3 regions of the Shinella sp. OV683 genome follow, and region 1 is predicted to be linked to each of the others. Evidence: riboswitches for the same ligand, from Rfam matches in the RefSeq annotation. Region 1 holds a riboswitch; each other region holds the start of a gene.
What was found. A riboswitch is a leader RNA that binds a small molecule or an ion and turns the genes downstream of it on or off. The one in region 1 is predicted to bind cobalamin.
Positions count from the first base shown of each region.

Region 2: another riboswitch for cobalamin. It lies ahead of ACXHRN_RS21640 (aromatic ring-hydroxylating oxygenase subunit alpha); the one in region 1 lies ahead of ACXHRN_RS09055 (CbtB domain-containing protein).
Region 3: another riboswitch for cobalamin. It lies ahead of bluB (5,6-dimethylbenzimidazole synthase); the one in region 1 lies ahead of ACXHRN_RS09055 (CbtB domain-containing protein).

Region 1 is NZ_CM173543.1:1,898,199-1,907,718, reverse strand. Features, by position in the region: gene cobW (cobalamin biosynthesis protein CobW) at 1-788, opposite strand, end outside; gene cobU (bifunctional adenosylcobinamide kinase/adenosylcobinamide-phosphate guanylyltransferase) at 793-1,317, opposite strand; gene ACXHRN_RS09060 (CbtA family protein) at 1,317-2,054, opposite strand; gene ACXHRN_RS09055 (CbtB domain-containing protein) at 2,067-2,249, opposite strand; cobalamin riboswitch at 2,297-2,671, opposite strand; gene ACXHRN_RS09050 (peptidoglycan-binding domain-containing protein) at 2,774-4,528, opposite strand; gene ACXHRN_RS09045 (cobyric acid synthase) at 4,716-6,176, opposite strand; gene ACXHRN_RS09040 (SRPBCC family protein) at 6,333-6,797, shown strand; gene ACXHRN_RS09035 (ArsR/SmtB family transcription factor) at 6,784-7,122, shown strand; gene ACXHRN_RS09030 (ABC transporter substrate-binding protein) at 8,055-9,520, shown strand, end outside.
Region 2 is NZ_CM173543.1:4,478,565-4,488,084, forward strand. Features, by position in the region: gene ACXHRN_RS21610 (branched-chain amino acid ABC transporter permease) at 1-486, opposite strand, end outside; gene ACXHRN_RS21615 (ABC transporter ATP-binding protein) at 486-1,400, opposite strand; gene sfnG (dimethylsulfone monooxygenase SfnG) at 1,492-2,601, opposite strand; gene msuE (FMN reductase) at 2,627-3,223, opposite strand; gene ACXHRN_RS21630 (hypothetical protein) at 3,428-3,670, opposite strand; gene ACXHRN_RS21635 (FAD-binding oxidoreductase) at 3,674-4,780, opposite strand; gene ACXHRN_RS21640 (aromatic ring-hydroxylating oxygenase subunit alpha) at 4,797-6,044, opposite strand; cobalamin riboswitch at 6,170-6,371, opposite strand; gene ACXHRN_RS21645 (OsmC family peroxiredoxin) at 6,536-6,973, shown strand; gene metH (methionine synthase) at 7,258-9,520, opposite strand, start outside.
Region 3 is NZ_CM173543.1:3,745,813-3,755,332, reverse strand. Features, by position in the region: gene ACXHRN_RS18195 (F0F1 ATP synthase subunit B) at 1-238, shown strand, start outside; gene ACXHRN_RS18190 (F0F1 ATP synthase subunit B) at 253-744, shown strand; gene bluB (5,6-dimethylbenzimidazole synthase) at 811-1,536, opposite strand; cobalamin riboswitch at 1,581-1,760, opposite strand; gene rnhB (ribonuclease HII) at 1,809-2,459, opposite strand; gene ACXHRN_RS18175 (PA0069 family radical SAM protein) at 2,630-3,787, opposite strand; gene ACXHRN_RS18170 (glycosyl transferase) at 3,911-4,429, shown strand; gene ACXHRN_RS18165 (transcriptional regulator) at 4,432-4,749, opposite strand; gene glyS (glycine--tRNA ligase subunit beta) at 4,923-7,127, opposite strand; gene ACXHRN_RS18155 (GGDEF domain-containing protein) at 7,276-8,586, opposite strand; gene ACXHRN_RS18150 (DUF2207 domain-containing protein) at 8,821-9,520, opposite strand, start outside.

The sequences.
Region 1 (9,520 bases):
CCCAGCTCGACCACGAAGCTCTCGAACTCGTCATGGTCATGATCGTGCGGCGCACCTTCATGCTCGAGCTCGTGATGCGACTTGCGGTTTTCGATGTCGCTTTCGGTGCCGACACCCAGACCGAGCAGTACGGAGGCCGGAATATCGCCATTGCGTGCCTCGATCATGCGCGGCTTGCGGGCGATTGCGCCCGAGACGATATCGCGCACGCCCTGCAAACCCTTGGCATCCAGGAGATCTGCCTTGTTCAGAATGATCAGGTCGGCGGCAGTCAGCTGGTCTTCGAACAGTTCTTCGATCGGGCTTTCGTGATCCAGCCCCTGATCCTCGACGCGCTGAGCATGCAGCGCATCATGATCGTCGGCAAAGCGCCCGGCGGCGACAGCGGCGCTATCGACAACGGTAATAACGCCATCGACCGTGACCGCCGTCTTGATGCCTGGCCAGTTGAAGGCCGCGACCAGCGGCTGCGGCAGGGCAAGGCCGGATGTCTCGATGATGATGTGATCGGGGCGGTCTTTGCGGGCCAAGAGCTTTTCCATCGTCGGGATGAAATCGTCGGCAACCGTGCAGCAGATGCAGCCATTGTTGAGCTCGATGATATCGTCCTCAGTGCAGGCTTCCGCACCGCAGCCCTTCAGCACGTCGCCATCGACGCCGAGATCACCGAATTCATTGATGATCAGGGCAATCTTGCGGCCTTCGGCATTCATCAGCATGTTGCGGATCATCGTCGTCTTGCCGGCACCCAGGAAGCCGGTGATCACCGTCGCAGGAATCTTCTGCATCTCTTCAACCCTTCATCTTCAGCGGCAACCCGGCCGCTATGAAATAGACTTCGCGTGCAATCGCCGCGATTTGCTGATGGAGCCGTCCCGCGTGATCGCGGAAGTCGCGCGCCATCTTGTTTTCCGGCACGATGCCGAGGCCGACCTCATTGGAGACGAGCACGACCTTTGCCTTCATCCCACTGAGACACGCACATAAGTCGGAGCTCGCAGCCGCAATGTCGCGCTCTTCGAGCATCAGATTCGTGACCCAGAGCGTCAGGCAATCGATGAGAATTACATTGCCTGCATCATCCAACGCACCCAGCCGCGAAACCAGATCGAGCGGCTCCTCATGCGTGGTCCAGCCGTCACCGCGCGTTTGGCGATGATGGGCGATCCGCGCCTGCATCTCCGCATCCCAGGCACGGCCCGTGGCGATGTAATGACGCGAGAGGCCGGTCTCGGCGACCAGCCCCTCGGCAAAAGCGGATTTTCCGGAGCGTGCTCCGCCCAGTACCAGAACGGCGCCGGAGGGAGCGTTTTCCATCAGGCGGTCTTGAGCCAACGGTCGTTGATCGCACCCATGACGAGCCCGAGCACGATCCAGAAGAACAGACCGGCCGAAAGCGTGGCGACGGCAAATTCTGCGGCCAGGATCGCCGGCACGTTGGTGGCTTCGTCAGCCGGCTGCGGTGCGCCGATCAGGTGGGGCACGAACAGCAGCACGACACCGATTGCCTTGGCCCATGGCTCCTTGCGCAGGATGATGAGATAGAGTGCAATCGCTGACACGACCACGGTGCCAAGCCACCACATCTGCCGATCGAAAAGATCAGCCGCCGGAAATCCGGGAAGTTCGGGCGGCAGGCCGATCGCCGGAAACAGATGGAATGTCAGCCACGCAACGCCACCCCAAAGGGCGCCAGTCGCCAACGTCACGGTCCGCCCGGTAAACAGGCTGACCGCCATCATCAACAACGCAAAGCCGGCACCCGTGACCAGATCACCCATCAGCGTTCCGGTGATCCGGCTGACGCCGAGCAGCATGCCGCCTTCTTCTTCCTCGCCGGCAGGTGTAGCAGCAGCTTCGTGCTCGTGGGCACTGGCCTTGCTGACGATCAACAGGTTAAGGCCCGTCGTGTGATCTGGTGTCGCCACCGGAGCATTTTCATACTTTTCGGCTTCGAGAATCAACGGCACGACTTTGGCTTGCTGGGCGACGGTTTGAATCGCACCAGCAATCAGCCCGGCCACAAGCGCAGCCAAGAGATATTTGACAACCATTTGAGTGGACCTTTAGTGGCAGGGAAAGCCGTTGGCGTGGCGAACGTCATGCGCCGTGTCATGCAACACGTTCGAATGCGCAAAGCCTGCACCAAAGATCAGGAAGGAACCGACGAGCAGGGCAAGAATGCCTGCCGTGAAACGATCCGAAACGGTAACGATCTTGGTAGAAGAAATAGAAGAAGCCTGAGCCATAACAACCTCCGTGCTGCTGGCAAAATACAAAAAGAGACGCGGATTAGGCGCCGTGGTCTTGTCTGGCAGGTCTCCTGGCTCACGGTTCCCGCCCAAAGGACTAGACCTTTGGGCATGCAGCATCCCCTCGCCTTCCCGAAACTTTTAGCCATGCGCGAGTGGACGATTCGTAGAAAGGAGGCGTCCCGCCCGTGTTGCCGCAAGGCCGTTTCAGTGGCTTTGGAACTGCTTCGAAAAAAAGCGCCTCGGGCACCACGCCCTTTGCACGCAACCTCTTCCAAACAGTTCCTGGGAATACCTCAGCCGCTCTACAGTCGCGGGGTCGGCCGGGATAGAAATGCCCAATATGGGTCCATTCGTCCCGTTCCCTTTTGATCCCTTGGGCTTTGCGCCCGCTGGGAACCAAACACATCACGATGATTATGTTTTTGACGGCTCGAAGTCAATCTCATTCGCGACACCGCCAGACGCGAAAACGGGCCGCAATGCGGCCCGTCGTCCTAAAATTTGATAGGCCGGTCAGTTCAGCAGCGGCGCTTCTTACGGCATCCTTGAACCTTGCCGAACTTGAACTTGCCGATAACCTGAACACGGCCCGGTCGCGCGCGTCCAACCTTGTACCGGCCGACCCGGTGAGCACCGACGACAGCGCCGAGTACGCCGACCGCAATCGCCGCATCAAGAGCCGGGTTGCGACGTTCCTCGATCACCACGATCTTTTCGCGACGCGGACGAACGACCTGCTGCTCGACCACCGCCTGCTGAGAATTCAGCCAGTTTGCGTAAGAGACCTGCGACAGCTTGCGAATCTGGGCGATCTGGTCGCCGGAGAGATAGCCGGTCACCGGTGCGCCGTTGTCGGTCTGCCAGTTGCTGATCGCAGTGCGGCTGTTGGGGCCGAAGGAGCCGTCGCTGCCGAACGTGTCATAGCCGAGCGAAGTCAGGCGGCCCTGCAATTCATGTCGAGCTTCGCGGTTGAGGAATTCATCCTCGGTTTCCGGCGTGCCTTCGGTGTATTGGATGTTCTGGTCCGGCTGGGCATTCTGGCCCATGTCGTTCTGATTCTGGTTATCCTGCTGATTGGCAGCCATCTGCGACTGGTCATCGGCCTGCGCCTGATTGGGATCCTGGTTCGGATCCATCTGGTTGGCCTGGTCCGTCTGGTTGGACTGATCGTCAGCTTGCGGCTGGTTCTGGTCCTGGGCCTGATCTTGCGGCTGATCCTGATTTTGGTCCTGCGACTGAGTCTGGCTATGATCGTCAGGCTGCTTGGCAGTGTTTGCCTGCTGGTCGAGTGGCTGCTCGTCACCTTCCGCAACATTGTCTGCGGGCTGCTCGGCAGCGGCCAGCTGGACGATGCGGGCCTGCGCGATCGCTGCGAACTTGCCCTTCGGATAAGTGCTCAGATAGGCCTCGTACTCCTTGACGGTATTGCCGTCGGAGGCAGCCTTCCACAGAGCATACTCCTGTTCCCAGTCACCGGCAGGCGCCTTTGCCTGTTCCTGCGGCTGGGCATCATCGGCCTGCGCTGCAGCCTGATCCTGCTGTTGGGCGTCGTCCACCTGGGCCTGATCCTGCTGACCGGCATCATCGGCTGGGGCAGACTGATCCTGAGCTTGTTCCTGACCCTGATCCTGCGATTGATCCTGCGCCTGCTCCGGCTGCCCCTGATCGTTGGCCTGTGTCGCGTCATCGGCCTGCGCAGCTTCCGTATCCAGCGCGTCAGCCGCCGGCGGTGTGGCGGCGGCTATAAGGCTTTCGATCCGCGTCTTGGCGATCTTGGCGAACTTGCCCTTTGGGAAGGCCTTCAGATATTTCTCATAGTCGGCCTGCTTGCCGGTCTTGGAAACCTGGCGCCAGAGCTCGAGGTCGCGCTTCTTTTCCGCGTCCGCATCGACCGCATCCGCAGCCATGACCGGCTTGGCGTCAGCAGCCTGATCGTCGGCGACAACCGCCGTCTGCTTGGCAGCCGTGGCGTCATCGGCCGGCTTTGCAGCGTCGGTGGTGACAACACCATTCAGGCTGTCGATGCGCTGCTTCGCAACACTTGCGAATTTGCCGGCCGGATAGGCCTTGAGATAGGATTGATAGTCAGCAGCCTTGCCGGACTTCGACACCGAGCGCCAGAGCTGGAACTCCTTCTGCCAGCCTGCATCGCTGGGTGCTTCCGCGGCGGGAGCATTCTGTGCATAGGACGGCATCACGCCGATCGGTGACGCGGCGAGCGACACGCTGACAGCAGACGCCATCAACATATTGAGATGCTTGGACAGTTTCATGACTTCCCCCTGTTCCCGCTGAAAACTCGTTTCAGAACAGCCCCTTGTCGTTGCGAAATACATATCCGAACTGGAATAAAAAGCACGACAATTCAGCAGTTTTAGCTTTTACTGCTTGTGAGAACGGGCGTTAAACGGGCTTTATTCGCAACAAGGCGCGTTATTGTTTGTTTTATTTCAGATACGCTCACGCGCGCCCAAGAAACGAGGCAAGCCATTTCTCGTCGAGCACCGCCTCAAGCTCGGCCGCCACCTCGTCGAGCGCGGCGTCAACATCAGCACGATAATCAAAGCCGCCGCCACGAATACCAAAGCTCGCCAGCAGCTCGCGGCGGAAATCATCGCTGTCGAACAGCCGGTGCAGATACGTACCGACGACATTGCCATCGGCCGACATGGCGCCATCCGGCCGGCTCTCGATCGAGACATAGGGACGCGCGCAGTCAGCGCCCGTCGTTTCACCGAGATGGATCTCGTAGCCTGCAAGCCCGACATCATAGGCAAGCGAGCGCGCCTGGCTATTGGCAAGCCGCTTTTCCGGCGCCATGACTGTCGTCACATCCAACAGGCCAAGCCCCTCGACTTCGCGCACCGAGCCCTCGAGGCCGAGCGGATCGCGGATCGTCTGGCCAAGCATCTGGTAGCCGCCGCAAATACCGATGACCCGGCCGCCACGCCGCGCATGCGCCTTGATCTCAGCATCCCATCCTTCGGCCCGTAGCACAATGAGATCGGCGATCGTTGATTTGGAGCCAGCCAGCACGATCAGGCCTGCGTCGGACGGCATGCGTTCGCCCGGCTTGACGAAGACCAGCTCGACTGCCGCCTCGCCCTTCAGCGCGTCGAAATCGTCGAAATTGGCAATGCGAGGCGTCACCGGAACAGCAATCTTCAGCGCAGCGCGCTCGCCCTTTGCCAACCTCTCCAGCGTCACGGAGTCCTCGGCCGGCAACCGTCCTGCAGCCTTCAGCCAGGGCACGACGCCGAAACAAGGCCACTGGGTAAAGCCTTCGATCGCCTTGATCCCATCATCGAACAGCGAGATATCACCGCGGAACTTGTTGATAATGTAGCCCGCCACCATCGCCCGGTCCTCCGGTGGCAGTATCAGATGCGTCCCGACCACGGACGCGATCACCCCGCCGCGATCGATATCGCCGACCAGTACCACGGGCACGTTGGCGGCACGTGCAAACCCCATATTGGCGATATCGCCCTTGCGCAGGTTGATCTCCGCCGGCGAGCCGGCGCCTTCGACGATAACGAGATCCGCATCCTCGCCGACAATAGCAAAGCTCTCGAGCACCTTGCCCAGCAGTTCCGGCTTCAGCCGCTGGTAATCGCGCGCCTTCGCCTGACCATAGACCTTGCCCTGGACGATGATCTGGCTGCCATGATCGGTCTGTGGCTTGAGCAGCACCGGATTCATATGCACCGACGACGGCACCCGGCATGCCAAAGCCTGCAACCACTGCGCCCGGCCGATCTCGCCGCCATCGTCGCTGACGGCGGCATTGTTGGACATGTTCTGCGGCTTGAACGGCTGGACTTTCAGGCCGCGATTGGCCGCAAGCCGGCAGAGGCCGGCGACCAGCACAGTCTTTCCGACATCCGAACCCGTGCCCTGCAACATGACAGCCTTGGCCATTTCAGCTCCGATGAAAACCTCACCCCGCCATGCCATTTGCCGATGCAAGGCGCAAGTCGACATCCGCCTTCCATTGCCGCAAAGGCAAATAGGCAACTTTTTGGTTGCCATTCATGTTGGAATATGGGTAAAATAGGCAACCAGGAGGTTGCTGATATGTCAAATGTCGTCGAGAATACCAACACCATCGAAAAGACAATCGAGATCAAGGCGCCTGTCGAACGCGTCTGGCGCGCGCTGACAGACCATCGTGAATTCGGCCAGTGGTTTCGCGTCAATATCGAGGCACCATTCGAGCCGGGAAAACCTGCACGCGGCAAGATCACCCATCCCGGCTTCGAACATGTTGTCTGGAATGTGATGATCAAGGAAATGAAGGAACCCGATCTCTTCTCCTTTACCTGGCACCCCTACGCGATCGATCCCAAGGTCGATTACGACAACGAGATGCCGACGCTCGTCGAGTTCCGCCTCAAGCCCACGGCCAATGGCACCCACCTGACCGTCACTGAGAGCGGCTTCGACAAAATCCCCGCAAACCGCATGCCGGAAGCCTTCAGGATGAACGATGGCGGCTGGGCAGAGCAAGTCAAGAATATCAAGACCCATGTCGAATCTTGAAACCCTGCCGACTGCCTTGAACACCGCACCGATCTTTGCTGCCCTGGGCGACCAGACACGCCTGTCGCTGCTCGCGAAATTGAGCGGCGGCGAGCGCCAGTCGATCGCCCGGCTCTCTTCTGGCACTGAACTGACACGCCAGGCCGTCACCAAGCATCTCAGGGTACTTGAGGATGTCGGCCTGGTCGTCTGCCATCGTATCGGTCGCGAGAGCCAATATGCCTTCCGGCCAGAACCGATGATTGAGGCCCGAAACTATCTGGATGGCGTCTCGCAACTTTGGGGTGAAGCGCTGGGTCGCCTTCAGGCTTTTGTGGATCGTTGAGCGGCACCACTCAAGCCATAAAGCGGCGAAAACCGTGCCGTCCCCTTTCGGAGCGAAGCACGGTTCGCCAAAACTCGATGGCTCCTCGGCGGTTACGCTGCCGAGTGCATCTCCGGTACGCAATACCTGATCCGGAGTGGCGGATTTTTCAGCCGCCGCGTTAAAACCATTAGCGACACAATCTTACCGGATCGTTAGTGAGAGCTTAAACAATGGTGAATTTGGACTTTTTTGCATTAAATTCTAAAAAAATTCACGCGTCGCGATCAGGCAGGAAATGCGTATTTGCGACACAAAACGTCTTGCCCCGGCCCGTGATTGCATCAGAACTTTGAAACGGCAGACAAAAATACCCCAAACAAGACACTAATGTCCATAATAGACAATTACAGGTAGCAAAAACGCCAGTATTAGAGGCCTAAAATTGATCGATTTGCCCATGACATTGGCGGATGTACCTGCATTGGGCAGTTGATTTCTTTTCGAGAACCCGTAAATTCGCAATGCACAAGGATGAAAATAGTGCGGTGATGACAGGGTTCCATCACCGTGCAAAACAAAAAACGCCTTGGCATGGGAACAAAAAACTCCGTTGATAGGCCCTGGACCTGCGGAAACCGTTTGCAGCCGGACCATCAAAGGAACAACGTCGAGATCTTGCGGCGCATATTGTCATGCGGGCGCGAACTGGGAGACTGCAGGATGAACATTCCGGAGCTGGCTTGGCGTCTGAACTCCGCTGACTGTTGCTTTTTATCTTCCGATCCGAACCAATGATGTGCAGCCGCGCGTATCAACGCAGGTAGACGAAGCTTTTGCGTCGTTTTCCAATGTTGACGCTAAGGTGTGAAAGTGAAATCTTTCGGAAATTGCCCTCGGGGAACAACAACTTGGGCACGCATTCAAAGACCAATAACAAGGGAGACTAAAAAATGAACGACTTCGAAAGCAAACTGAAGAGCGCCGAGCAGATGGCCCGCAAGGGCAGTCTGTCCCGCCGTGACTTCATGCAGCTCGCAATGGCCGCTGGTATCGCCATTCCGGCTGCCTCCACGATGTTCTCCAAGGCCCAGGCTGCAGAACCCAAGAAGGGCGGTACGCTTCGTCTCGGCATGGAAGGCGGCTCGGCCTCCGACTCGCTCGACCCGCGCACCTACGCCGACTCCATCATGATCGGCGCTTCGCTTGCCATCATGAACTGCCTGGTCGAATTCGACGCCGACGGCAACCCTACCGGTGAACTGCTCGAAAGCTGGGATGTGCAGCCGGGTGCCCAGGATTGGGTGTTCAATGTCCGCCAGGGTATCAAGTTCTCGAACGGCAAGACGCTCGATGCCGACGACATCATCTATTCGATTGGCCTGCATCGCGGCGAAACCAAATCGCCGGCCAAGGGCATCCTCGAGCCGATCGTGGAGATCAAAGCGCTTTCGCCCACGCAGGTCGGCATCACGCTCAGCGCCGGCAACGCCGACTTCCCGGCCATCCTCGGCGACTATCACCTCGTGGTTGTCCCCAAGGACCACACGGACTGGGACAAGCCGATCGGCACGGGCGCCTATACGCTGGAAAGCTTTGAGCCCGGCGTCCGCATCGTCTTCAAGAATCGCGGCGACTACTGGAAGCCGGGCCGCGGCAATTTCGACCAGGTCGAAATCCGCTACATCCAGGATCCAGCCGCTCGTACCGCCGCACTGCAGTCTGGCGAAGTCGATGTCGCCAACCGCCTCGATGCCCGCACGGTCGACCTTCTGATGAAGGACCCGAACCTCGCCATCGTTCGCACCAAGGGCACGGGCAACCGCTTCTGCTTCGTCTCACGCGTCACCATGGATCCCTTCACCAACAAGGATCTCCGCCTGGCGCTCAAGTATGGTATCGACCGCGAAAAGATCATCAAGCAGGTCTATAACGGCTATGCGATCCCCGGCAACGACCACACGCTCGACCCGTTGAACCCTTACTACAACTCGACGATGCCGCAGCGCGCCTACGATCCGGACAAGGCCGCCTTCCACTTCAAGAAGGCAGGCCTCGCCGCCGGCACCAAGATCGAACTGCAGACGTCGGAAGGCGCCTGGGGCTCGGCCGTCGACTGCGCCCAGATCTACCAGGAATCCATCAAGAAGGCCGGCGTCGACCTCACGGTCACCAAGGTCTCCGCGGACGGTTACTGGGACAATGTCTGGCTCAAGGTTCCGTTCTGCGCCGTTTACTGGGGTCGCCGTCTCACGGCCGACCAGACCTTCACACAGGAGTTCGGTTCGGCTTCGGATTGGAACGACTCCAACTGGAAGGTGCCGGAATTCGATGCTCTGGTCGCCGAGGCCCGTATCGAGCTCGACGATGCCAAGCGCAAGGAAATCTATGGCAAGTGCCAGGAAATGATCGCCGAAGA
Region 2 (9,520 bases), 2.6 Mb from region 1:
GAACAACGTCAATCCGGCGACCATGACCGCCGCCACGCCTGAAGCGAAGAGGTCGAATTTCGAGATGAAGATGCCGTAGAATTCGAAGGGCACATCCTCGATGCCGAGGTCGAGCCCATGCACCTGGGTTCCCCATATCAGCTGCGCAGCGCCCTCGATCATGTAGGAGAGGCCCAGCGTGGCCATGAACAGCGTGATCGGCGGCTTGTTGACCAGGGGCCGAAGCACCGTCCGCTCGACCGCAATGCCCATCAGCACCATGATGCCGAAGGTGATGATCAGCGACAGCGCAAAGGGCACGCCGCGCTCGACCAGGCAGACGAAGGTCAGCGCTGCAAACAGCAGCATGGCGCCCTGGGCGAAGTTCAGCACGCCCGAGGTCTTGTAGATCAGCACGAAGCCGATCGCGACCAGCGAATACATGACGCCGGACAGCAGGCCGCCGGTGAGCACTTCGAGGAAGAAAAGATAGTCGAAATCGGCCATCAGAGGTCATCCTCTTCATGCTCGCGGTCGATGCCGAGATAGGCGTCGATGACGGCCTGGTCGTTGCGGACCTGATCCGGCGTGCCGTCGGCGATCTTTCGGCCGTAATCGAGCACGGCGATGCTGTCGGAGAGGCCCATGACCACGCCGATATCATGTTCGATCAGGATGACGGTCGTGCCGTAGCTTTCGCGGGCGGCGCGGACGAAGCCGGCCATCTCCTGCTTTTCGGTGGCGGTCATGCCGGCCATCGGCTCATCGAGCAGCAGGATCTGCGGATTGGGAACCAGCGCCCGGGCGAGTTCGACCCGCTTCTGCAGGCCATAGGGCAGCGCGCCAGCAAGCTTTTCTGCGACATCGCCAAGATGGAGGAACTCGATGATCTGTTCGGCACGTTCCCGCGCCTCTCTTTCTTCGCGGCGAGCGCGGCCTATGCCGATGGCCTGGCCAAGGAAGGTTGAACGACGAGCGAAGGCCAGGCCGGACATGATGTTGTCGAGAACCGTCAGCCCCTTGAACAGCGCCAGATTCTGGAATGTGCGCGCGATGCCCAGGCGAGCGGCTTTCTGCGCCGGCACCTGACGAAAGCTGCGGCCATTGATGTGAACGCGGCCAGAATCCGGCTGGTAAAGCCCGCACATGATATTAACGAGCGAACTCTTGCCGGCACCGTTCGGGCCGATAATGGCGCGGATCTCGCCGGATTTGACGGCGAGATCGACATTCGACAGCGCCGTTACACCGCCGAAGGAAATCGTGATGTCCTCAAGCGCCAGGACTGGTCGTTCCTGAAGAATGACCGCCTCGGCCTTCTCGACCGTCCGAGCTCTCGGCTCGGCATGCGGCAGCGAAGGATATTCGCGCAGCGTCGCCGTGCCATCGAGGGCCGAAAATGTGTAATGCGCGTCCAGCATTTCGTTCTCCCACATCGCTCGGAGCAAGGCTCCGCCGTCGCAGTTCGCGCAGGCGCGCGAACCACCTTTTCAATTCCTGTCGGAAACTCTGTTACTCGGCTGCGGCCAGCGTCCGTTCTTCCTCGGCTTCCAATTCGCGGATCAGCGGGATGACGTGCTTGCCGAAATACTCCACCTCTTCCTGGAAGTGCAGGAAGCCAAGCAGGATCAGGTCTGCACCAGCATTCTTGAGGCCGATGACGCGCTCGGCCACCTGTTCGGGTGTGCCGATCAGGTTGGAGCGGAAACCGTCATTGTACTGGACGAGATCCTGGAAGGTGGATTTCGCCCAATTGCCTTCCTTCTCAGGCGAAGCATTACCGGCATTCTGGACTTCATGATGGAAGCCCTTGACCGCATCGGGAATGGCCTTGTCGATGATCTCGGCCAGCAATTCCTGCGCTTCCTTTTCAGAGGAGCGGACGATGCCGAAGGCATTGATGCCGATCTTCGTCTTCCAGGGCTTGCCGAACTGCTTCTCCTTGGTGCGGATATCATCGACCTGGGCTTGCAAGCCTTCCGGTGTGTTGCCGTTGGTGAAGTACCAGTCGGAGACGCGCGAGGCCATGTCTCGCGCGGCGCGGGACGAGCCACCCTGGAAGACCTGCGGCAGGTCGCCGAGCGGCTTCGGGCGCATCGTGTAATCGGTGAAACGATAGAAGTCGCCGCGCAGGTTGAAGTTGTCCTCGCTCCAGATGCCTCGAACGGCGCGGATGAATTCCTCCGAGCGGCGGTAGCGCTCGTCATGGTCGAGCCAAGGCTCACCGATGGCGGCAAACTCGCCCCGGAACCAGCCGGACACGACATTGATGTCGACGCGGCCATTGGTGAGCTGGCTGATGGTGGCGATCTGCTTGGCGAGCAGCGCCGGCGTCCACGGACCCGGCAAAACGGCGGCGATGACGCGGAGTGTTTCCGTCGCGGCCAGCAAGGCATGCGAGAAGGACACCGATTCATGCTGATTGTCGGCTCCGTAGCCGGCGGTGAAACGAATCTGGCTGAGCGCATAGTCAAAGCCCGAGGCCTCGGCGATCTGCGCCAGCTTGCGGTTATAGTCGATATCCCAGCTGGTGCGCTGTTCGATCGAGCTGATTACCAGCCCGCCGGAGACATTCGGCACCCAGTAGGCAAATTTCAACGGTTCTTTCTTGAGCTGCGTCATAGCTTTCTCCATCCACACTTAAAGTTCACGCCCGGAGACGCGTTTGCCCAACCGGGCCTTCCGAATTGGCCTGGGCGATCAGGCCCGGCGTTGCTGGCACGATGGCGTCGAGTTCCCGCACTGCGGCTTCGATGCGCTTGGCGATTTCGGGATTCTTGACTGCATAGGCGTCGAAGTCGCTCTCGAGTGCATAGACGGCGGTGGGCAGCGTCAGCGCCTTGAAGAAACCGAACAGTGGCCGGAGCTGATGCTCGGTCACCAGCCCATGCAGCGGGGTGCCGCCGGTTGCGGCGAGAATCACCGGCTTGCCGATCAGCGACTCGAAATGCACGAGATCGAAGAGATGCTTGAGCGCGCCCGAGTAGGAGGCGCGATAGACAGGGGAACCGACCACGAGAATGTCGGCGCTTTCGACTGCCGCGACGATTTCCTTGCCTGCATTGTCCAATTGGTCCGAGCGCAACGCTTTGAAAAGGACAGGAGCGGCATCGATCAAATCGATCTTGCGCGTCTCGATCCCGAAGCGGTTTTCGATCGCCAGCAAAATTGCATCCACCAATGATGCAGTGCGCGACGGCGTGCGGACATTTCCGGAGATACCCAGGATCTTAAGGCGCTGCATCAATGCGGTTCCAGTTTCAAATTCACATAATACATATATTTAATAGATTTTATTGGCAAACGAAAATATTCCAGCCGACCCGGGGATGACGGGACCTTTGTTGCGGAAATTTGGCTTTAAAGAAAAAAATTACCGAAAGAGCGCATTCCGTCGCGCAGCGACCTGTGGTCAAAAAATGCCATTCAGACCAGAGGTTTACACATTTCAGTGCTGCAACCGGCGGCGGGAAGGCCGGGCCTGCGATGGAAAATGGCTTGCCTGCTCCAGCATGGTTCTGAGGCGAAGCGTGGTCTCGCAGATATGTTCGAGGCGATTGAGCCCCACGATTTCACTGCGCGCGGCCTGGGCGACATCGGCGTTATGCGGCAGTCGCAAGAACCAGGCGAGAAACAGATCCTCGGAGGACGCCGACTTGTGACTATCCAGCTGGTCTGCCGCCACATCCATGCTCTACGCCTCGATTTCGACCGCGGTCAGCGGTCGCGAGCAGCAGGCGAGGATGTAGCCGTCCTCGATCTCACGATCGAAGATGCCGCCATTGTGGTTCATCTCCACCTCGCCGGAACGTTTCCTGACCTTGCAGGTGCCGCAGAGACCGGATTCGCACGCTGCCGGGATTCGCACTCCGACCGCTCGAGCCGTCTGCAGAACCGTCTGCCCCGGCGCGCAAAGCGCTTGTTCGCCAGAGCCGAGGAAGCTGACGGAATGCCGAAGGCCGATCTCCTCGCCTTCGACCGCATCGTCATTGGCGGGCTTCTGCGCGGTCTCTGTGAGTGCGGTGGCGCCAAAGCTTTCCTGATGATAGCGGCCCATGTCGAAGCCTTCGGCGCGCACGATGTTACTCACCGCCTTCATGAAGGGGTCGGGACCACAGCAGAAGATCTCCCGGCCGATGAAGTCGGGTGCCAGCATCGCGAGCTTCTGGATGTCGATGCGTCCCATCAGGCCAGCCCAGGGCGTGACGCCCGACCGCGTCTCAGGCAGGAAGCCGAGCTTGAGGTTGGGCATGCGGGTGGCGAGATGTTCGAGCTCGCCTCTGAAGATGATGTCCTCCGGCCGACGCGAGGAGTTGATGAACGTGACGTCGGTGCCCGGTGCACAATCGGCAAGCCAGCGCAGCATCGACATGCCAGGCGTGATGCCCGAGCCGGCCGAGACGAACAGATATTTCCTGGCGGGACTGCGGCCCAGGGTGAAATGCCCGCTCGGTCCATAGGCGCGTACGCGGCTACCGGCCCGGACGTTGTCGAACATCCAGCGCGTGCCGATGCTATTCGGCTGCGCCTTGACGGTGATGGCGATGGCATAGGGCCGCGAGGGCGAAGACGAGATCGTGTAGGTGCGATGCAGGTCGCCGCCTTTGGCCCTGAGTTCCACCGTGATGAACTGCCCCGGCATGTAGCGGAACCAGCCGCCGCCCTCCACCGCGAAGGTGAAGGTCTTGACGTCAGGCGCCTCGTCGATGACGCCGGTGCAAACCAGCATCTGGCGGGCAGAATTCCAGGGCTGCATCTCATCGAGATGCGTCGGTGCCGAAACGGTGCTCATCACGTTCATCGCCATCTCCTATCGATCAGGCGACGGAGCGCAGGGCGGGCTTGCCCAAGCCGGCGAGGCGGTCTTCCATGAAGCTCGAATACCACTCGACGAACTGGGCGACGCCGCCTTCATGCACTTCCGAATAAGGGCCGGGCTGGTAAGCCGGCGAATGGATGCCGAAAGCGTTTTCCTCGACGATCTGGCGATCCTGGTCGTTGGTCTCGGTCCAGACATGGGTCAGTTCTTCGAGGCGATAGTCAATGCCTTCAACTGCATCCTTGTGGACCAGCCACTTGGTGGTCACAGCCGTTTCGGTGGCGCTGATCGGCATGACCCGGAAGGTGATGGCGTGGTCGCTCAGCACATGGTTCCATGTCGTGGGATAGTGATACAGCAACAACGAGCCGATGCGATCCATGTTGACCTGGTCGGACAGCCGCATCTGCACGGCCTTGCGGCCCGAGATCGTGTAGCTGATCGCATCGCGCAGCAGCGGAACACGCGTCGTGCGGAACTGGCCGCGATCGTCGATCACGAAGGCGCTCGGCAGGCCGGCGGCCTCGCATTTCTCCCAATGCGCAGCGATTTCCGGATCTTCGGCAGCGCCATTGACGCCAGTGACGCTGGGCGCCTCGGGGAAGGTCTTGCAAAGCTCGGGATGGTTGCCGGCGCAATGGTAGCATTCGCGGTTGTTTTCCCAGACGAGCTTCCAGTTGCCCTTTTCGATGATCGTGCTCTCGAAGGCGATCTTGGCGTCGCGCAGGCGATGCGGCAGGAAATAGGGTTCCATCGTCTTGGCAAACGGCGCGAAATCCATCGGCTCGTCGGCAAGACAGATGAAGATGTAGCCGCCGGCGTTCTCGCAGGCCACGGGCTTGAGGCTGAAATTCGACGTGTCGAAATTGTCGCCCATCTGGCGGGCATAGAGCAGCTGTCCGTCGAGCTCGTAGGTCCACTGGTGATAGGGGCAGACAAGCTTTGCAGTCGAACCCCGATGCTCCTGGCAGACGCGACTGCCGCGATGGCGACAGGAATTGTGAAGCGCATTGATCTTGCCGTCATTGCCGCGGACGATGACCACCGGATAGGCGCCCACCTGCACCGTCATATAGTTGCCGGCATTGGGGATCTCGCAATCGTGGCCGATGAACAGCCAGTCCTTGTACCAGATCTGCTCGAGGTCCATCTGATGATAGGCCGGATCGATATAGAAGGGCTGATCAAGGCTGTAGCCGGGTTTGCGGGCTCTGAGCCGCGAGAGCATTTCGGATGGAATGTCCATGGTCGGTCCTCGTTATTGCAAGGACTGGGCATGGTGGACTTGAGGGAAACGAGCGCCCGCAAACAGGCCGGACAGACATCCGGCAGTCACAGGTCATCCGTCTCTTGACCGCCCACCGCGATCAGTCGAGTTCAAAATCCGAGGCTGGTTTCCGGGCTCCGAAGTGGTCCGGCCGGACCCTTGCAACTCCTTCCCAGGTTTTCACCCAGTGGACTCCCGTTGCAAGCACACTTCGCTACCGTTGCGGGGGCAGCGCCGGAATTACACCGGCTTCCCAATTCTCCGAGCGGATCCAACCCGCCCAGCACCTCGATGACGTTGATATGACCATAGGCATTGCGACATCGGCGGTGCATTTGCGACATCGAGATGGCGCCGTGGAAACAAAATTATAGAATGCGAAAATAGCTGGCGCGAGGCCCAACCAATTTGCCAACTTATGCGTTATGTTTCGTCGGCTTTACCGCCCATCAAACCCAATGGAGGACGTCATGAAAAGAACCGCACAGGCAATCTGGCAGGGCACTCTCACCGAAGGCAGTGGCACCCTAAGCTCGCTCAGCGGCGCACTTTCCAGCCTGCCCTACTCGTTCAAGGGTCGATTCGTCGATGAATCCGGCCAGTCCGGCACCAACCCCGAAGAGCTGATCGCGGCTGCGCATGCCGGCTGCTTTGCCATGCAGCTCTCGCATTTCCTGGCCGAAAACGGCACGCCGGCGACGAAGCTCGACGCGACGGCCACCGTCTCGTTGGAGCCGGATGCAAGCGGCGGCATGTCGATCAAGTCGAGCAACATCACGCTTGTCGGCACCGTGCCGGGCATAGACGAGGCAAAGTTCAAGGAACTGGCCGACAAAGCCAAGGCCGGCTGCCCGGTGTCGCGGGCGCTCGGCGCAATCCAGGTCGGGCTGGATGCCAAGCTGGGGTGAGTTTTGAAAAGGCTGCGAACCGAGGGACAATCTATCGCCCCTTATCGTTGCCGCATTTCACCCCTCACCAAGCGCGTCCAGTGATCGGCTTCGCCTCTCACGGACTTGCTATCCTCTCCCACAGGGGGAGAGGTAGCGTGCCACAAGCTTCGCCCTTGCTTGAGGCAAGACAGTTTCGCGAGCCTACCTCTCCCCTTGTGGGGGAGGATACGAAGGCCGGGTAAGCGTAGCGAACCCTTGGCCGGAGTTGGTGAGGGGTAAATTCCCCTGCCAACGTATCGCTCTCACTCCGCAGCCAGCGCCACAGGAGCCGGCACATAATTCAGCACGGGCCCAAGCCAGCGCTCGACATCAGCTATCGGCATGTTCTTGCGGGCGGCATAGTCCTCGACCTGGTCCCGCTCGACCTTGGCGACGCCGAAATAGTAGCTTTCGGGATGGCTGAGGTAGATGCCCGAGACCGAGGATCCCGGCCACATCGCATAACTCTCCGTCAGGCTGACGCCGGCCGCGTTTTCAGCATCCAGCAGCTCGAACAGCGTCGCCTTTTCGGTGTGATCGGGCTGCGCGGGATAGCCCGGCGCCGGACGAATGCCCTGATAAGGCTCGCCGATCAGGTCTTCGGGCTGGAACGTTTCGTCAGCCGCATAGCCCCAAAACTCCTTGCGCACAACTTCGTGCATGCGCTCGGCGAACGCCTCGGCGAAGCGGTCGGCGAGCGCCTTGACCAGAATCGACGAATAGTCGTCGTTGGCGCGCTCGAAGCGTTCGGCAATGGCCACTTCCTCGATGCCGGCCGTGACCACGAAACCGCCGAGATAATCGGCCTTGCCGGAAGACACCGGTGCGACGAAATCGGCAAGCGCGACATTGGCCTTGCCGTCACGCTTGGTCAGTTGCTGTCGGAGTGTGAAGAAGGTCGCCAATTCCTCGGCTCTCGTTTCATCCGTGAACAGCCTGACGTCGTCGCCAACAGCATTGGCAGGCCAGAAACCGATCACGGCCCTGGGCGCGAACCATTTCTCCTCGATGATCTGCTTCAGCATCGCCTGCGCGTCATCAAACAGTTGCCGGGCTGCAGCACCCTGCTTTTCATCTTCGAGGATGGCGGGATAGCGGCCTTTAAGCTCCCAGGTCTGGAAGAACGGCGTCCAGTCGATATAGCGCGCGAGATCGGCGAGATCCCAGCCATCGAAGGTTTTCGTGCCGAGGAACGAGGGCTTGGGCGGCGTATAGTGGGTCCAGTCGATTTTGTGGGCATTGGCGCGCGCGGCCGTAAGCGAGACGCGCTGCTTGGCGGACTCCGCCTTGTGATGGGCATCGGCCACCTTGCGATATTCGGCCTGGATGGTTTCGACATAGCCGGGCTTCATCTCTGCGCTCAGCAGGCTGGAGACGACGCCCACGGCGCGCGACGCATCGGTGACATAGACCGTCTGCCCCGCCTCATAGCGCGGATTGATCTTTACCGCCGTGTGCACGCGGCTGGTGGTCGCGCCGCCGATCAGCAGGGGGATGTCAAAACCCTGCCGTTCCATCTCGGAGGCGACATGCACCATCTCGTCGAGCGAGGGCGTGATCAGGCCGGAAAGGCCGATAATATCGACCTTCTCGTCCTTCGCGATCTGCAGAATCTTCGCCGCCGGCACCATGACGCCGAGATCGATGATCTCGTAATTGTTGCAGGCGAGCACGACGCCGACGATGTTCTTGCCGATGTCGTGGACGTCGCCCTTGACTGTAGCCATCAGGATCTTGCCGGCGGTCTCACGCTCGCCGATGATTCCGTTGGCGGCATTGGCAAGCTTCTCCGCCTCCATGTAAGGCAGCAGTACCGCCACCGCCTGTTTCATGACCCTCGCCGATTTGACCACCTGCGGCAGGAACATCTTGCCCGCGCCGAAGAGGTCGCCGACGACATTCATGCCGGCCATCAGCGGCCCTTCGATGACATGCAGCGGACGCTCGACATTTTGGCGGGCCTCCTCGGTATCGAGGTCGATGAATTCGGTGATGCCGTTGACCAGCGCGTGTCCTAGCCGCTTCTCGACCGGCCATTCACGCCATTTCAGATCCTTTTCCTTGGCCTCCTTGCCGGCCGTGCCCTTGTAGCGCTCGGCAAGTTCCAGCATGCGCTCGGTGGCGTTGGAATTGCGGTTGAGCACCACGTCCTCGCAAGCCTCGCGCAGTTCCGGATCGATGGATTCATAGACCGCCAGCTGACCGGCATTGACGATGCCCATATCCATCCCAGCCTGGATGCAATGGTAGAGGAACACGGCATGCATCGCCTCACGCACCGGCTCGTTGCCGCGGAACGAAAAGGAGAGGTTCGAGACGCCGCCGGAGATATGCACATGCGGCAGCGTGGCGGTGATATCGCGCGTCGCATTGATGAAATCGACGCCGTAATTATTGTGCTCCTCGATGCCGGTGGCGACGGCGAAGATGTTGGGGTCGAAGATGATGTCTTCGGGCGGGAAACCGGCCTCTTCGGTCAGCAGCTTGTAGGCCCGGGTGCAGATCTCGACCTTGCGGGCATGGGTG
Region 3 (9,520 bases), 1.8 Mb from region 1:
TGCTCAGGCACGCGATGCTGAAAAGGCCAAGGCCAGTGCGGAGCGCACCGCGCTCGAAGCCGATCTGGCCAAGAAAATTGCCGGTGCTGAAGCCAGCATCGCCGAGATCAAGACCAGGGCGCTTTCCGAGGTCGAAACCGTCGCCCAAGACACTGCCGCGGAAATCGTCGAGCAGTTGACTGGTGTAAGTGTAACCAAGGCCGATGCCGCGTCTGCGGTCAAGGCTGTCAAGGGCTGACCGGAGGGTTCATCATGGATGCAACAGCATGGGCCCAGCTTTGGGCACAGGTGGCACTGGTCATTTTCCTCGGGGTAATCTTTTACCTCAAGGTTCCGAACCTGATCACCAAGAGCCTCGACGAGCGCGCCGGCAAGATCGCAGGCGAACTCAATTCTGCCAAGCAGCTTCGTGACGAAGCCCAGGCGCTTCTGGCTGAATACCAGAAGAAGCGCAAGGATGCGGAAGCGGAAGCTGCCGAGATCGTTGCCGCCGCCAAGCGCGAGGCCGACCTGATCGCAGCGGATGCCAAGCAGAAAACAGCGGAATATGTAGCCCGTCGCACGGCGCTTTCCGAGCAGAAGATTAAGCACGCCGAGACCGAAGCTGTGAACGCCGTGCGCGCCGCAGCTGTCGATCTGGCAGTCGCTGCCGCCGAGAAACTGATCTCGAGCAATGTCGACAGCAAGATCTCCGGTGGCCTGTTCAACGACGCCGTCAGCCAGGTGAAGACCCGCCTGAACTGATCTCGATCTGGTTCTGGAAATGAACTGACCCCGCCCTGTCCGCAAGGCGGGGTTTTTCTTGCCGTTTTACGTCCTGCAGGCGATTTCTCGGTAGAACCCCAGGACATGAGAGGCTTCCGGCCAGCGTTCCTCAAAGATCAGCTTTTCCAGCGCGATCTTCTCACGCCAGCCTTTCACGGCCAGTTCGGGTTTGACGTAGAGCTGATCGACATAGCCGACACAGAGATAGGCGACGATCTCGACGCTGTCTGGAACGCCGAGATGCTGTTTCAGCCGCTCGTGATCGAAGATGCTGACCCAGCCGACACCGATCCCTTCGGCCCGCGCCGCGAGCCAGAAATTCTGCACCGCGCAAACGGTGCTGTAGAGATCCATCTGCGGATTGTGGGTGCGACCCAGCACGAAATCGCCGCCGCGCTTGCGATCGCAGGTGATGCAGATGTTCAATGGCGCTTTGAGAATTCCTTCGAGCTTAAGCGCCATGTAGCTGCGCTTCTGATCGCCCTGCAATTGGTCGGCCGCCTCGTCGTTGGCATCCTGGAAGATCTTGTGGACCGCCTCGCGATTGGCCTCGTCGCGGATCAGCATGAAATTCCACGGCTGCATATAGCCCACCGATGGCGCGGCATGGGCTGCCGTCAGCAGCCGTTGGATCACCGCGTCCGGCACGGGATCGGCTAGGAATTCATTCCGCACGTCTCGGCGCGAATGAATGGCGCGATAGACGGCCGCCGTCTCGGATTCGGAAAATGGACCGGCCATCGAAAGATGGCGCGCATGATTGCCTTGCATTGTCTTACCCCGACAATTGGCTGCTGTGAAAGCCGTCCGCGCTTTCAAGCCTGATATGTCCGGCCGGTCTTCTGGCTCGGGTTCATCCGGAGATCGCCGCCTTCCCGGTTTCCCAGTGGCATATCAGCGAACTCCGTCCCCCTTACAGCGTTGGGCACGCGCGGGATTTGCACCCGCTTCCCGATTCTCCCATTCACATGGGCACCGAACAATTGTTGTCTAGCAGGTTTGAGACTGGAAGGGCAATCTGCCGGCGGCGCCTTATGACGCGATCAATCCTTGCGCAGTGGCCGGAATGTCATCCTGTGGATGCCACAGGGGCCGAGTTCTACAATGGCGTTGCGATGGAACTCGGTGGCATAGCCGGCATGGAACTCGAAGCCGTAACCCGGAAAGCGATTGCCGGCTGCGGCCATGATCCGGTCGCGCGTCACTTTGGCGACGATCGAGGCAGCTGCGATCGAGAAGGAGCGGGCATCGCCCTTCACTAGCGCTTTGGCCGGACAGGGCAGGCCGGGTGCGACATCGCGGCCGTCGATCAGCGCAAACTTCGGTCGACGGTGCAACGAATGTGCGGCACGGCGCATCGCCTCCAGGCTGGCCTTGAGAATGTTGGTCCTATCGATCTCGGCGGCACTGACCGAGGCAATGGCAACTTCCGACGTCGCCAGAATCAATTCAAACAGCTCTTCGCGCCTCGCGGCCGTCAACTGCTTGGAATCATGCAGTCCCTCGGGAATGTTGCGCGGGTCGAGGATCACCGCACTGGCGACCACCGGACCGGCAAGCGGCCCACGGCCGGCTTCGTCGAGACCGCAGACATATTCATATCCGTCCCGCACCAGGCCTTCCTCGATCAGGAAAGTCGGCTGCGGGTCTTCCTCCAGAAAGGGGAGGGAATCGGTGAGAGCGTGCCGTTTCATGCGGGTGGTTTGACACGTTCTCCCGATTCCCTGCAAGTCCTGGAATGAGGGCGGCATTCCAGAACAGGGGCGCGGCCGGCCAAGGCGGGGGATGGCGGGCCGCACGGTCATTCAGCGCCGGTGCTCGCGGGGCAGGGATGGAGCCCGGGCGCTGAAGAGCTTTAAATCAGTTACAGCAGGCTGAGCTGCACGCCTGCGCCACTCGGCGGCACGAACAGATCGGTATTCAGCTGAATGCCGCGTCTGCGCATGTCGAGCTTCTTCATCACCAGTTCGAACCTGCGATTGAGTTGCCACGCATAGGGGCCTTCGCCCTTCATGCGCTTGCCGAACTCGGCGTCGTAATCCTTGCCGCCGCGCATCGAACGTATCAGGCTCATCACATGCCGGTAGCGGTCGGGATAATTCCTCAGCAGCCAGTCGCGGAACAACGGACTCACCTCCAGCGGCAGCCTGAGCAGGATATAGTTTGCCTCAGTCGCACCGGCCGCCTTGCCGGAATCGAGGATGCGCTCCAATTCGTGATCGTTGAGCGCCGGGATCATCGGTGCAGCCATGACAGCAGTCGGCACGCCGGCCGAACTGAGCGCCCTGATCGCCTCCAGCCGCCGGGCGGGCGTCGAGGCACGCGGCTCCATCAGCCGCGCCAGCTTGCGGTCGAGCGTCGTCACCGACAGCGCCACCTTGGCAAGCCCGCGCTCGGCCATCCCGCTGAGAATATCGATGTCGCGCATGATCAGCGCCGATTTCGTCACGATCGAAACGGGATGGTTGGCAGCGGCCAGCACTTCGAGAATCTGCCGCATGATCCGCCATTCCTTCTCGATCGGCTGATAAGGATCGGTGTTGGTGCCGATGGCAATCGTCTTCGGCTTGTAGCCCGGCTTGGAAAGCTCGCGCTCCAGAAGCCTGGCCGCGTCCGGCTTGGCAAACAGCTTGGCCTCGAAATCCAGTCCTGCAGACAGGCCCATATAGGAATGCGTCGGCCGCGCGAAGCAATAGATGCAGCCATGTTCGCAGCCGCGATAGGGATTGATCGAACGGTCGAAAGGGATGTCCGGACTGTCGTTGCGGGCGATGATGCTGCGCGGCTTTTCCACCTGCACTTCAGTCTTGAATGGATCGAGGCTTTCCAGCGTCTGCCAGCCATCGTCGAGCACTTCACGTTCCTGCGGCTCGAAGCGGCCTGCCGGATTGATGCCGGCAGCGCGCCCGCGACGGCGGTCGATCTCGATCCTGAGGCCGCTTTCGGTGAGAAGACTATCGGCAATCTCTGCCGTATTGGCAGGCGCAAAAGCAGCCTGCCGCGCAAGCGACATGTTGATCATGGGTGTCTCCAGTGAGGCGATTCCTTGCCTCGTCCTGATTATTTTCCTATCGTGAAAAAGAGAACATTGCAAGAACAAAATCCATGACTCGCATTTTTCAAATCCTTCCTCTAAAGGTAAGCAATGCTGACTGTTTTGCTGGAATGCCGGGATAACGAGCCGGAACTCGCCTATACGCTCGCCGTGCTGGTGTCGGGTGCGGTGGATGGATTGGTGAGCGACGTGATCGTACTCGATCACGGTTCGCGCGATGGCTCGGCGGCCGTCGCCGATGCCGCCGGCTGCAAATTCCTGGAGAAATGGGACCTGCACGAAACGCTGCGCGCAGCGCGCGGCGAGTGGGTCATGCTGCTCGAACCCGGTGCGCGGCCGCAATCCGGCTGGATCGAGGAAATCCTCGAATATGCGTCCCTTGGCAAGTCGCCGGCGCGCTTTTCCCCGTCGCGCCGCTTCCGCCGGCCGTTCTTCAAGCGGCTGACATCGAGGGCAGGTGTGCTGGAACTCGGCTTCCTGATGCCAAAGCGCCAGGCTGCATCGCTCGCGCGGCCCGGCATGGACCTGACGGCGCTCGCCAGGGCATCATCGGTGAAAAAACTGCGTTCGGAACTGATCCCCGCCTGGGTCATCCGGCAGGGTCGTTAGGCTTAGGCCGCCGCGTCGACCGCGAGGTGGATGCCCTGTGTTTTCTGCAGCACGGCCAGCACCTTGAACAGACTTGTTGCGCGCGGATTACCGCTTTCGCTGAACATCCACATCAGGCTTTTCTCCGGCAATCCGGTCTGCGAAGAGAGGTCCGCAAAGCCGATCGTGGCGTCGATATAATCCCACAACACGCTCTTTGCAGTGAGCAGATCGTTGCTCAACAACGCTTCGACTGCTTCGGACAGCAGCGCGAACCGGAACGCATAGTCGGACTGCAGGCGGGCCCTGATTGTATTTTTAACGTCATTTGGCAGCGCCATCGCGATCATCCTGCGAGCAAATCATTTCATCCTCAGCACATATAGGTGCGAGTTGGTCGCATTCACGGCAGCATTGTAAAAAAATGTAACTTATCTGGGCGAATTATCGCAGCGCGCTGGTGCCTGTGGCCATCGCGCTACACCTCAAGACCGGCGGTGCCGCGGGACTTGTATCATCCCGAAATCTTCGAGAAATCCGCCACCGCACCCGTCGCGCTGCGAATTGCCGCCAGCAGAGCCAGGCGGTTGGCGCGGATATCGGCGTTGTCGTCATTAACGAGCACATCGTTGAAGAACGTGTCGACCGGTCCGCGCAGCTTCGAGAGTGCTTCCATTGCGCCTTCGAAGTCTTCACGGGCCACGGCTTCTGCCGCACCCTGCGAGGCCACGACGATGGCCGAATGCAGCGCCTTTTCGGCGGGTAGCGTCAGCAGCGACAGATCGATGCGATCGGCGACCACGGTGCCCTTCTTCTCCTCGGCGGCCAGCAGCTGTGTCGCGCGCTTGGTGCCTGCCAGCAGGTTCTTGCCGTCTTCTGTGTTTATGAATGCTGCCAATGCCTGTGCACGAAGAGTAATCGACAAAATGCGCTTGGTATTTTCCATACCAGGCATCATCTGTTCACGCCGCGTGCCCATATCGAGCACAGCATCAACGAAGTCCGGGCGAATGCCATCATCCTTTAGCTGGACTTTCAGCCGCTCCCCAAAAAATACAGCAAGTTCGAAGGAGACCATGACCGGATCACATGCCGGAAATTGCTTCGCGTGGTGGAATGCGACCAGCAGAATATCGAGATCGATGCGATTATCAAGAATCAAGCTAATCACACCCAGCGCCGCTCTTCTCAGTGCATAGGGATCCTTCGAGCCGGTCGGCTTTTCGTCAATCGCCCAGAAGCCCACCAGCGTATCCAGCTTGTCAGCGAGTGCGACTGTGATAGACACCGGATCGGTCGGCACGCGGTCGGACGGGCCATTAGGCTTCCAGTGTTCTTCGATCGCTGCTGCCACCGATGTATCTTCGCCCTGCAGCAGCGCGTATTTGCGGCCCATCAGGCCCTGTAGCTCAGGGAATTCACCGACGGCTTCGGTGCGCAGGTCGGCCTTGGCAAGTACCGCGGCGCGATCAACCTTGATCGGGTCGGCCTTGGTCACTTTGGCGAGTTCCGCCGCCAGGCCGCGAATGCGTTCGACGCGGGCGCCCTGGGTGCCCAGCTTCGCCTGGAACGTGACATTGAGGAAGTCGAGCTTAGCCATCCGCTGGTCGAGCGGCTTCTTGAGATCGAGGCCGAATTTGGCGGCCGATGCGGCGAGATCCTGAAGATCCGGCAGATCCCCCTGGTCGCGCTTGTAGAAATGCAGCGCATCCGACAGACGCGCACGCACGACCTTGCCATTGCCGTGGACAATTTCCGCGCCGCCATCCTTGGCCTCGATGTTGGCGATCAGGATGAAGTGGTTGGACAGTTCGAGGTGTTCGCCCGATGCGCCCGGCTTGGCGACGACGAAACACTTCTGGTTGGTCTTGATCGTCAGGCGGATTATCTCAGCCGGGATCTTGAGGTAGTCTTCCTCAAACGTGCCCATCAGCACTTGCGGATATTCGACGAGGCCCGAGACCTCTTCCAGCAGACCTTCGTCCTCGACCAGTTCAAGACCGGAGGCGAAGGTGATGTTGCGGGCGTCGGTGAGGATGATCTCCTTGCGACGTTCGGCATCGAGAATGACCTTGGCCTTTTCGAGGCTCGAAACGTAGTCGGAGAACCGTTTGACGGTGATCGCGCCCGGTGCATGGAAGCGGTGGCCGTAGGTGATGTTCGACGCAACGATGCCGTCGACCTCGAAGGGGATCACAGTGGGCTCGTCGTGTTCCGCGCCAAAGGTGCAGATGATCGATTGCAGCGGCCGCACCCAGCGCAGGCTGCCGGGCCTGGCGGAAGCGGCGCCGGAGCGCATTGCTTTTGGCCAGGGGAAATTGCGGATGATGCCGGGCATCACATCGGTGATGATCTCTTCGGTCGAGCGGCCCGGTTTGGAAATGATGGCGACGTAGAAGTCGCCCTTCTTCGGGGCGTTGCGCGTCTCTGCCTGGTCGAGCGAGGTGAGCCCGGCACTGCGCAAAAAGCCGTCGATCGCCTGTTGCGGTGCCGATGTGCTCGGCCCCTTCTTTTCTTCGCGCACTTCGGCGGAGCGGGCTGTCAGGCCACGAATATCCAGCGTCAGCCGGCGCGGCGTCCAATATTCGCGCGCACCCTCATAGGTCAGTCCTGCCTCGACCAGCGCATCCGTGAGCAGCTTCTTGAGGTCGCCGGCAGCCTTGCGCTGCATGCGGGCCGGGATTTCCTCGGAGCGGAGTTCAAGCAGAAGATCGGGCATGGGAAAGAGCTTTCGGTCGGACATCACTTCAGGAGCCGGAACTAGCAAGTTCCGGCGTCAATGTCATCCGGGAATTCGCGACAGTGCGGGTTGGCGTAAGGCCGCTGGTGATGTCCCTGATGTCGATCGCTCGGATCGCAAAAGCGGCTTAAATGACAAGTCGGTTGCGACCGGCATTCTTGGCGGCATAGAGCGCCTTGTCTGCGCGCGAAACCGTGGCTTCGACGGTGGCTTCATCAGAATCGCGCATCGCTCCACCAACACTCACGGTGACCTGTAACTGGACATCCCCAATCTCGAAGGGCACGCAGTTCACTTCTGCCAGCAGCCGTTCCCCGACATCTCTCGCCACGCTTGGCGTGGCACCCTTCAGCAGGATAGCGAACTCCTCGCCCCCAAGGCGCACCAGCAGATCGTCAGGCCTGATGGCGTTGCGACACCGGCGCGTGAACTCGCTCAGCACCAGGTCGCCCGCACCATGCCCATGGGTATCGTTGATCTTCTTGAAGTGATCTATGTCCAGCATCAGGACCGCGCCCGATGCGGACGAAAGAGAATCTGCCGCGTAAACCCTCTCGGCCTCTTCAAAGAACCGGCGGCGGTTCATCGCCCCAGTCAAAGGATCGGTTTCCGCCAGCGTTTTCAGCTCCCGCGCATAGGCACGTTCCGTGGTCACATCGAGATAGAGATTGACGTTGAAGTTGCCGATGGTGCGGTGACGGAACTGGATCGTGCGGCGCCCGCCGCCCTTGACGGCCACGTCGAGATCGAACGGCGTCATCTCGCGATCTTCGGCTCTCGCTGCAGCGATCGACGTTTCCCATTGCGACTTTGCAAACTCACGATAGTCCGGGTCGGGATAGGCAAGCCGCCACCAATCCTCGATGCTTTCGATCTCGTCGGGAGAATAGCCGAACAGTTCGCAGAAATGCGAGTTGGCAAATTGAATCTGGTCTTCGGTACTGGAAATTTCAAAGCCGAACGGCACCCAGTTCAGCATGGCTATGATATTTTCCTGCCAACCCGCCAGTGCGACCGACCCTTGCGGTGGCGCATCGGTGAAGGTGAAGAGGCGCACGGCTTCGCCCTCGACGACCAGCTTGGTGACCTGCACCATCAACAGCCGCTCCTGCTGGTCGATGACGGCGCGCACGAGGAAGGGCTCGCCGGGTGCGCCCACCGGCGCGTTGCTCCAGATCTGGCCCAGCATCTGCGTCGCTTCGTTGCCAACCAGAAGCTCCACGGATGCTCCGGCAAAGGCGTCTGCGTCGATGCCAAAGAACACTGCGGCATTGCGGTTGGCGCCGCGAATCACCAGCGCCTGCTTTTCGACCACCACCAATGGGGCGCCGACACAGTTGATCCAAAAATCGAGTTCCTCACGCGTCTTGCCGAACAGCTCGGAGCCTGCCTCGCGCGCGATGTCGGCCTGGCTGGCAGCTGTACTCGATACACTCATTCTGGGTCATCCTGCCGAAACGCAAAGTATTTCTACGAAAGCGCTGTCGCGCTTCATTGCCCATGCTCTAGTCGCGAGAGGTTCGCGTGGCCATGCAGTCTTGCGCTGAAGAGTGGCCGAAGGGAACCCTGAGGTTGTAGTTTAGGCCATCAACGTAACCAAACAGTATATTGCAAGTCGAAAGTCAGGTATTTCGGAACACTAAGCTACCAATAGGCAATCTTCCTTGGACGTTCACCAGCCTCCGCCACCGCCGCCGCCGCCGCCGGAGCCAGACGATCCGCTGCTGCTGCTCGAGGAGGAGGAAAATCCCGACGACGAGCTTGAGGGCGGAGGAGGCAATGTCGAGGACACTGTGGATGACAGCGACGACGAGAAGCTCGACATCGTCTGGCCGAAATTGTGCTGGTTGAAGTCGTTGCCGGCATACCATGTCGGCGCATATCCGGCCGCAGCCGTTCCTGCCGCGTTCAGCCAGGTCTGGAAATGTTCCGACCATGGCTCCTCGACACCCAGCGCCACGGCATAGGGCAGCAGCGTCTCATAATGCTTGGGCGACATCTGCGGGGCGCCAGCCATGTTCATGCGGTTCTTCTCGGCGACCGTCAGATAGAGCCGCAAGCCTTCGATGCCGTCCCGCAGCTCGCGGCCGAGTGGTGTCGCGGCGCCCATGATGGTGATGAAGAAGGTGGCGATGACGACCATGCCGCCGCTGGCCGCCAGCGCAAGGATATCGCTCGGCGACTGGGCCAGCTTGGCGGTTTCGAGCGCACTGGCCAGCAACACAAGTGCCATGGCGCTCCAGAAGATGATGAGGAAGATCCAGGCGACAATGCGGACTACCGTCGATGGCGAGGAAAGGGCCGCGCCCGCCAGAATGGCCGAGAAGATGGCGACGAACAGGAAGACTACCGCCGGCACCACCAGCAGGCCC